One region of the Cellvibrio sp. KY-GH-1 genome, then DNA from elsewhere that is predicted to be linked to it. Evidence: predicted binding sites of a transcription regulator. Region 1 holds the regulator's gene; each other region holds the start of a gene.

Region 1 (3,261 bases):
ATCGTCAACTTCATCCTGCCCGGCAACCACATCAGCCCGCTCTTTATTAATTTGCGGCCCTTCGGCCTCAGTTTTACGCTTATGCATAATTTCCATATCGTGAGCGACCTGTTCGCGATCTTCAGTGAGGCCGGTAATTTCTTCTACCTGCCCGGCTATGCGCACCAGGCTCACTAAATCTTTTTCCACTTCATTGATTAAACCGATAACCCGTTTTAATACTTGCCCGGTTAGATCCTGGAAGCCTTGCTCCAATACAATGTCTTGCAAATTTTTACTGAGTTGTTCAGTACCCGTAACCATTTGTGCTAAAAAGCTATCCATCCGGTCATACAACAAACGAAATTCATCCAGGCTCATTTCGCGGCGTTTCAAGCGTGCCCATTCATCGCGTAAGCTGGTTGCTTCCTGCCCCAGATTCATTGCAATTGGCGCCGCTTCATCCACCATATCCATCGTTTTTTCAGCAGCTTTTTGGGTGAGATCAATGACGTAATTCAAGCGATTGGATGCATCGTGAATATCAGAGTTTTCGATCTTTGGCGGCTCTTTAGTAAGGTCAGCATCCACATTAAAATTCACAATTGCATCGTGCAATCCCCGTGTTAACCGCCCTACCGATTGGAAGATATGACGATCGCGAGATTGGGTGATGGTTTGGATCAATACCGATGCGTCTTCGAACTGGTTGCTTTGCAGTTTTTCGGTGAGCAACTTTGCGCACTCTTTCAACTCAACCACGAATTCGCTATTGACGGAAATTTGAATGTCAGATGCCATGGCAACGCCTTTTTATTATTTGATCCGGAAGCAATTAACCTACGCGATCAAAAATTTTCTCGATTTTTTCTTTAAGGGCTTGCGCAGTAAATGGCTTAACCACATAACCATTTACACCAGCCTGAGCCGCTTCAATGATTTGGTCGCGCTTGGCCTCTGCCGTCACCATCAGTACTGGTAAAGTGCGCAACTTTTCGTCGGCACGCACGGCTTTTAACAAATCGATGCCAGTCATACCCGGCATGTTCCAGTCGGTTACCAGAAATTGAAAATCGCCACTTTTCAGCATGGGCAGTGCTGTAACACCGTCATCGGCTTCGTGGGTATTGGAAAACCCCAAGTCGCGTAACAGGTTTTTAATGATCCGTCGCATCGTCGAAAAATCATCAACAATCAGGATTTTCATGTTCTTATCCAACGTAACCTCCACTCCCCGTAACGGGATTTTCATTTACTCATAGTCTAGTAGGAGTTAAAGCATCGGCCAGTTAAGGCACTCAAATCTTCAACTTTTAATGCAAATCATAGCTCAAATTCTGACATGTATAGATTATTCAAGCCTATCTGCCGAGCCACCCTGCATTTATTAATCAACGCGTACAGCATTTAACCGGCTAACCGGTATGCCAATCACTCAACTTGGTGCGCAAGCGCGCGGCAGCCTGACTATGAATCTGGCTAACGCGCGATTCGCTTACGCCCAATACCAAACCAATTTCTTTCAGGTTTAGCTCCTGATCATAGTAGAGCGACAACACCATTTGTTCGCGCTCAGGCAATTGGCAAATGGCATCAAACAACGCTTTTTTCAAACCGTCGCGCTGCATACCTTCCAAGGGGCTAACAAAGGCGCTGCTATGTTCCGACGCATCTATGTTGCTGTCTTCCTCGCCAAAAGTTTCTTCATAACTGAACAAACGAGCGCTGCTGGAGTCTTGCAACATGACGAAGTATTCATCCAGAGAAACGCCTAATTCCGCGGCCACTTCCCCGTCAGTCGCGTCGCGACCAGTACGAGCTTCTACAGCGGCAATAGCCTGGGACACCCGACGGGCGTTGCGATGCACTGAACGGGGGACCCAATCACCACGACGCATCTCATCCACGATTGCACCGCGAATACGAATGCCGGCATAAGTTTCAAAACTCGCACCGCGTGACATGTCATATTTCTGTGAAGCTTCGATCAGGCCAATCATGCCCGCCTGAATAAGATCATCCACCTGCACACTGGCAGGCATCCGCATCATCATGTGATAGGCAATGCGCTTAACCAAAGGCGCGTAGTCTTCGATATTGATTTGCGCATCGAGCAAGGTCTTTTTATCGTACATGGCTAAACCATTGACTGCGGCCATCGAACACCTTCTTTGTAGTTACAGAATGCAGACTGATCCATTCCATGACTACACAACAACTCACTCAGTTTTTCGCTCTTCAGATACAGGTTAGCGCGCATTGGCAGCCTGTAATAAACGCTCAACAAAAAATTCAAGCCGCCCTGTCGGTGCATTGGGCACTGGCCATTTGTCAACGGCCTGAGCCAGTGCGCGTATTGCCATAGAGGCTTTCGAGGAAGGCGCAAATTCCAACAAGGCTTTTTGTTTTTGCACGGCTTTACGTACGTTTTCATCAAAGGGAATTTGACCAACAAACTGCAAGCTCACGTCCAAAAATTTTTCGCATACGGTGTTCAACTTGTTAAACATGTTGAGCCCCTCTTGCGGTGTGCGCGTCATATTCGCCACGACGCGGAAACGGAACATACCGTATTCCTTGTTGAGCAATTTTATCAGCGCGTAGGAGTCGGTAATGGATGACGGCTCGTCGCAGACAACAATAATCACCTCGTTGGCGGCACGTACAAAACTGACCACGGTATCGGAAATACCAGCCGCGGTATCTATCACCAATATGTCGACTTGATCGGACAATTCATTAAAAGCGTTAATCAAACCAGCGTGCTCCGCCGTGCTTAATTCCGCCATACGCTGTACACCGGAAGACGCTGGAACAATTTTCATACCGCCAGGCCCGTTAACCAGCACTTCACTTAAGCTGTGGGTACCGGCAAGTACATCGGCGAGCGTGTGGGTAGCGCGAACACCTAGCAGCACATCCACATTGGCCAACCCGAGATCCGCATCCAGCAACACCACTCGACGACGTAATTCAGCCAGCGCAATGCTTAAATTCACCGAAATATTGCTCTTGCCTACTCCGCCTTTACCGCCGGATACCGCGATCACTTGTACTGGTCGCATTTGGCTCATCAACTCACTCCAAACCTATTTTGTTACGCAAACCTGTTGGTAACTTAAACTTGCTTTGTGGCGCACGCGGACGAAAAGTAAATCTACCTGCGAGGGCGCCGCTAATGGTGATCTGAGTATAGTTAGGGATTGGCAATTCATCCGACTAATTTCAGTTTCACCCGCAAAATCATATGCTTATGCTTCGTTGCCGATTAAGAAACCGCCG
Region 2 (3,261 bases), 220 kb from region 1:
CTCGGGCGGCAGGAGGCTCTCACCAGTGATCGCCAGAACGCGATCATTCACGCGTTTAGCCAACTCGTCGGGGTGGAATTTTGCCAAAAAGTCATCCGCACCCACTTTACGCACCATAGCTTCATTAAACACACCGCTTAACGATGTATGCAAAACAATATGCAGGTTTTTAAGTTGCGGATGATTGCGAACTTCCGCCGTAAAGGTGTAACCATCCATTTCCGGCATCTCGATATCACAAATAATCATGATGAGCTCGGCGTAAGGATCTTTACCCTCTTTCATTAAATCCTGCAGGTAGTTGAATCCCTCTGCACCATCTTTCTTCAAGGTGGTACGAATTCCCATGCCCTCCACCACACGCTGGATTTGTTTACGTGCAATGGTGGAGTCATCAATGATCAACACATGTTTTTGCACTACGCGATCAGCAATGCCGTCTTCAATAACACCTGCACTGACTTCTTCGCGAGGAGGGGCAACCTCGGCAAGAATTTTCTCGACGTCGATAATTTCCACCAACTGGCCATCAACTTGAGTAACCGCGGTCAGGTAATGCTCCTTACCGGCACCTTTGGGTGGCGGGTGAATATCACCCCAGTTCATATTCACGATACGTTCGACCGAGCGAACCAAAAAGCCTTGGGCCGTACGATTGTACTCAGTGATGATGACAAAGCAGCTTTCAATATCTGGCAACTCGCGGCGACCAATTGCCAGGTTCATATCCATAATCGGCAAGGTTCCGCCGCGAATATGGGCCACCCCACGTACAACCGAACTACGTCCCGGAATCGCGTTCAATTGGGGACACTGCAAGACTTCTTTCACCTTGAAAACATTGATGCCATATAACTGCTGGCCACCAAGGCGAAACAACAGGAGTTCAAGACGGTTTTGACCAACCAGCTGGGTGCGCTGATTGACACTATCCATTACGCCGGCCATGCAATTACCTCATTCTTATCCAGTCGCTTTTATACGGAAGACCAACCTGCATCAGCCGTCAGGATCACGGCATGGTATTTGCTTTGGTGCTAGTAAAACTGGTTAGCGGCAAAAAAGTGTCAGACTTTAGTCGTTAACCACTCGATTTCGGCTGACCTCAAGTTCATAAACTTGAGGATAGGACAAAATATGGAACTTCCTAGTTTTTATAGAACTTTCGCGAAGAATATTTTGCGCCAAAGAACATCATTCCCAGTAAATGCTCAAAAGCCCCTCAAATCGCTAAACATTTGTGCTTTTACGCTGTTTTTAGGGGTTTCTTGTCCCTGGGGTCAGAGTTACGCATCCGGTTTGTATAGCCAACTTCAGTTAAAGCAGGATGCAGCCAATTTTCTGGCGGAGGAATACGGAAGAACCGTCCATGAACGCATAGATATCAATGTTGGCAACCTCGATGATCGGTTACGTCTAGCGCAATGCCCAACGCCAGTGAAGTTTAATGCTCAGGATCAATCCGGCCTGGGCGGCAACATCAGTGTGAAAGCCCAATGCGTTGGGCAAATTGCCTGGACCGTACACATTCCAGCGCAAGTGATGATTTATCGGGAAATTCCCGTCGCCGCCATGGATATACCCCGCGGCCAATCCATCTCCGGCTCACACCTGACGAGCGCACTGGTCAATGTCAGCAGTATTCGCCAAGGGTTCGCAGATACCCCCAAGCCATCGTTGGCCGGGAAGCAAAACGCAACATCGGCAAAGGCGAAGTGTTCAAAACCAATCAAATGGATTCCCCCACTACTGTGAGACGGGGCGAGGTGGTGATGCTCGAATCCATCGCGGGCGCCATTAAAGTCAGCAGTTCAGGTACCGCGATGAGCGACGGTCGCTTGGGGCAAAAAATCCGGGTAAAAAACAGCTCGTCGGAAAGAGTTATATCGGGAATCGTAAAAGGTCAGGGCCTAGTCCAGACACTCTGATTGGACTAGACACAGACTACACGCAGATGAAAGATTTTTTAAAATATTGCTAAAGTTAAGCGGACTACCGCCGATAAACTGGCTAGGGAGGCTCCAATCAGAGCCTTCCACGGTGTCCCGACATAGCAACCGTGACATTTTTGTACAAATCGCCACACGGCGAACAGGGGAAAACAAATGAACTTTAACACCAACAATTCACTGGACTCCGTGAGTGCCAAAAGCACTCGAAGCAAGCCCAGCACTAGCAGTGCTCCAGAAGCCAAGGCGCCTGCCAGTACTCCAGCACCAAGCGGCAACGCTGGTGATCAGGTAGTACTCAGTCAGGAAGCACAAACTCTGGGTCGCTTGCAAAGCAAGATCGACAGTGCGCCAGATGTAAACCTGGACAAAGTGGCAGAAATTCGCCGTGCAATTGCCGAGGGGCGTTTCGAAATTAACCCTGAACGCATCGCAGAAAACATGTTGAATCAGGATTTGTTGGGTTAAATCGAAAAGTTTAAAACCGTTTTATTGACCGAATGGTGGCAGACAGGTTCTTCCCCGGCACCTGGCTATCACCCTTCATCGACACACAAAAGAGGTTGCTATGTCTCTTGATATTACCGCACTGCGCCAAATGCTCGCGCAGGATTCCGCCGCACTCACTCAACTCAAGCAACTACTTGCCAACGAGCGCGAACTGCTTGAACAACGCAAACAAGAAGGCTTGCAAGAGATCATTGAGCGCAAAGCAGCAGTTATCGATCATTTAAATAACAGCGCCAGAATTCGCAACCAAATACTCAACGCACTAGGTCTATCAACCAATGCCAGCGGCTGGGATACCTTCTTACAGCGCAATACGGCTACCCTACCCCTACGCGACGAGTGGAAAAACCTGGTAAGCGATTTTGAAGAATGCCAAAAAATGAACGACGTGAATGGCAAGATGATTGCTCGTTCCCAGCAAACGCTCAATCATTTACTGAACCTGCTGCGCGGTAAAGTTGCTGCACCCTCGCTCTACACGGCAAAAGGCACGCAAACCCAACACTCCTCGTCATATACCGTAGCCAAAGCGTAACGACTCCGGCATCCAACTCAGCACCGCACCTCCCGTGCGGTGCACCTTTCTTCTTCAAATTGCTATTAGCGATTAATTACGCATCGCGTGGAGCTATTCCGTATTGATGTTGTCGTCGTGAAGCGAGGCGGAATCACCAGCGAATGGGCTGATATTGCTGCGGAAAAACCGCTCAAAAGCTCTGGAAACGGATCATATCCAGCTCAGACAAAACCCACGTTGTTTTTGAAGGCGATTCTTTCCGACAGAGCGTTCGATAGTTTTATG
Region 3 (3,261 bases), 200 kb from region 1:
TGTCGTGGGTGCACCTAATAGTAATGCGGATAAATTAGCGAATTTAGGGTTAACTGTTGATGCGACCGGATTCCATTCAGCCAGCGGCCAAAATATCAACATCAATAGCGGTACGTTAAATACAGACACTGCATTGGGTTTTGCGACCCAAGGGGCAGGTACCACATCGGTTAATTTACCGTTTGCGTTTACTGCAGCCCATGATTTTAGTGTGTCGCCCTTAACCTTCCAGCTAGAAGTGAATGGCAAAGTAGAATCGATTACTTTTAATCAAAACATAACCAATGCGACCGATTTAGCGAATGCATTTAATGATCCTGCCAATGCAGCGCAATTGGCGCGCTTGGGTTTAACGGTCACCGATCAGGGAATTATTTCTAATTCAAATGCCAAGGTTACTATCAAGGGGGGCAACGCATTTTTAGATGATGTAACGGGCTTGAAGACCCAGGGTTTAGGTACGTCATCTACTCGCGGGCTGTTGATCCAGCCGGGAGACAGTTTTTTTATTGAGTCCACGGATAAACAAGGTTTGTTAACTACCTTGTCGCGCTTTGCGGATGTCATGCGTAATGTGCAGGATACGCCGGAGAGTAAAGCAGAATTAGCAAAGTTAGTTGCTAAAACACTGACCAATCTTGAAAACACTATTACGAATTTAGTTGCGGTGCAGGGTGAGGTGGGTGCAAGAGCTAATACCTTGGAAAGCGCGAAAGACTTGAATATGGACATTACTTTATCGAGTAAAACCGTATTGGCTAGCTTGGAAAGCGTCGATGTGAGCGAAGCAAGCATTCAATTGTCCATGCAGACGTTGATTCTGAATGCCTCTCATCAGAGCTTTGCCAAGGTCAGTCAGCTGACGCTTTTTTCCTATCTATAATCGGCTTTTCCAGATTTTGTGGAATACGTCTAATGGTAATGTGCTCTTACTCTCGTTTTGGCGCGGCAAACTTCTGCGCCAAACCGATAATCTTTTGCTAATCTTGCTGTATAGAGTTAGTCTGCGTTTATTCCATTACAAAGAGTTGTTCTATGGAAACCAATCCCCTGTTAGACCCCCTGGCACGTGCACTGAGTCAATCCCAAGCGCTTTTATCTCTTGCTCAAGCTGGCGATTGGGAATCTTTTGAAACCCTGGTACAACAACGTCAGCAAGGTCTACTGTCTATAAATGACCCCGAATACCTGGAATCTCTGGCGGAAGCTAATCTTGAGGCGAAAGCGGCGGGTGTTATTCAGGAGATCAAAGGGATTAATAAGCAGCTGTCGGTACTTGCCGAGGAAAATCGCGACAAAGCAACGACAGAGTTACGTCAGCACGTAATTGCCAGCAAGGCAATGGATGCTTACGGTCGGTAAATTGACGTTTTTCCGCTCTATATAACCAGACGAAATATTTTTTTGCCTTTCTTGTTGTAAATAGTTGGTTCCCGCCATAAAAAATTTCTAAAGCTCCTCTTGGATGTGTCGATAACCTGATTAGAAGTGCTGATTAGTCCGTTGTGCTCAGACTTCATCAACCGACATGTCGCAGCAAAGCCAGCCACTCGCAGCTACTGCAACAGATTATTAATCCAGGAGATTCATCATGGCTTTAGTCATTAACACAAACGTCGCCTCTCTGAATGCTCAGCGTCAGTTGATGAGTTCAGGCAACGCGCTTGACCGCGCGACCGAACGTTTGTCTTCAGGTGCACGTATTAACTCAGCAAAAGACGACGCAGCAGGTTTGGCGATTTCTAACCGCATGACCTCTCAAGTACGCGGTCTTGATCAAGCAATCCGTAACGCTAACGACGGTGTGTCTTTGATTCAAACCGCTGAAGGTGCGCTGTCAGAATCCACTAACATCCTGCAACGTATGCGCGAACTGTCTGTACAGTCTGCGAACGGTATCTATAGCTCTGGCGACCGCGCAACATTGAATGCCGAGGTACAACAACTGGTAAAAGAGTTGGACCGTATCGCAGATACCACCTCATTCAACGGTCAAAAACTGTTGGACGGCAAGTTGGGCAATGTAAGTCTGCAAGTAGGCTCCAGCGCCAACCAAACTATCGAATTTAAAGTTCAGGCGATGGATGCAAAAACCCTGGGTATGGGCTCAACCAGTGTGGATTTGTTAGGTTCTGAATTCTCATCACTGAGCTTGTTAGCCGGTGCCAATGACCTGAAAGATGGCGACGTGCTGATTAATGGCCAAACCATCGGTGACTTTGCGGGTTCAGTAGATACCCTTAGTGACCTGATCGGAAACATCAACGAGAAAGTGGGTGGTGTAACTGCATCGGCAATTACCCAATTGAATGGTTCGCGCGTTGGTAGCGGTATTATCGATAATGATGCTGGCCAGGGCTTGAACATTACTGTTACTGAATTGAATGGCGCTGTTCAGACTTATCAACTGCGTGAAAATACCACCACCATTGATGAGCTGGCTGAGGCGATTAATCGCGTGTCTGGCGGTGCAGTTAATGCGTCTGTTGGCGATGATGGCGTACTGACACTTGCCAACAACACGGGCGCTACTATTGCGGTTGCTGCCAGCGGTGGTCTGGATCTGGCTACCTCCATTGGTATGGTTTCCTCTGTAGGTGATGGTGTGTCCCAAACGGGTCAAATGGTGTTGACCTCTAATGATGACCGTCCAATTACCATTACTCGCGGCAACACTGGTACCTTGCAAGATCTCCACAGACTTGGCTTCCGCGAGAGCGGTAAAGGCGGGGTTATCGAGGGTGCTGGAATTACTACCGCAAACGCGGATACCGCTTGGGGTGTAGGTGATTTGACCATCAATGGTACGGTGATCAGCAACAAAGACACTGATAGCTTGTTGGGCAAAATTGACGCGATTAACAAGGCGACTGCGGAAACTGGCGTTACTGCCAATGCGTTTTCTACGGTTGCCATTGAAACTAGCGGTATGGATCTTAAAACTGCATTTGCGGGTACTGCAGATACCTTGACCTTGAATGGTGTGGATATCGACCTTTCTTCTGTAACTACCTTGCAGGGCTTGGTAGATACTCTGAATGGTGCGAGCAACACCACTGGTGTACGCGCCAGCGTTCAGGGTACCAAAGTTGTATTGGAGTCCGATCAAGGCGCAATGCGCTTCAACAACAATACTGCTGGCGCTGGTGTGTTCGGTGGTACGTCGGCTGGAGCGGGTTTTGTTGGGGCGACATTTACTGAATTCATGGCCGATGGTTCGGTGGTAAACACCACGGGCAGCGCGGGCACATCATTCAAAGT

The links. Region 1 encodes FliA, which starts transcription of late flagellar genes. Its sites were predicted from a motif close to TAAAGTTATNNNNNNNNCGGCCGATANCC; they were not measured.
Region 2: the regulator FliA is predicted to act here: its motif matches at 1,979-2,007, upstream of flgM (flagellar biosynthesis anti-sigma factor FlgM).
Region 3: the regulator FliA is predicted to act here: its motif matches at 1,451-1,479, upstream of D0C16_RS24675 (flagellin).

The regions. Positions count from the first base shown of each region.
Region 1 is NZ_CP031728.1:927,506-930,766, forward strand. Features, by position in the region: gene D0C16_RS03870 (protein phosphatase CheZ) at 1-780, opposite strand, end outside; gene cheY (chemotaxis response regulator CheY) at 815-1,198, opposite strand; gene D0C16_RS03880 (RNA polymerase sigma factor FliA) at 1,395-2,114, opposite strand; gene D0C16_RS03885 (MinD/ParA family protein) at 2,229-3,053, opposite strand; gene flhF (flagellar biosynthesis protein FlhF) at 3,248-3,261, opposite strand, start outside.
Region 2 is NZ_CP031728.1:1,146,218-1,149,478, forward strand. Features, by position in the region: gene D0C16_RS04805 (chemotaxis protein CheV) at 1-948, opposite strand, end outside; gene D0C16_RS23970 (hypothetical protein) at 1,300-1,755, shown strand; gene flgA (flagellar basal body P-ring formation chaperone FlgA) at 1,674-1,928, shown strand; gene flgM (flagellar biosynthesis anti-sigma factor FlgM) at 2,106-2,417, shown strand; gene D0C16_RS04820 (flagella synthesis protein FlgN) at 2,518-2,994, shown strand.
Region 3 is NZ_CP031728.1:1,128,687-1,131,947, reverse strand. Features, by position in the region: gene flgL (flagellar hook-associated protein FlgL) at 1-883, shown strand, start outside; gene D0C16_RS04740 (flagellar protein FliT) at 1,036-1,362, shown strand; gene D0C16_RS24675 (flagellin) at 1,592-3,261, shown strand, end outside.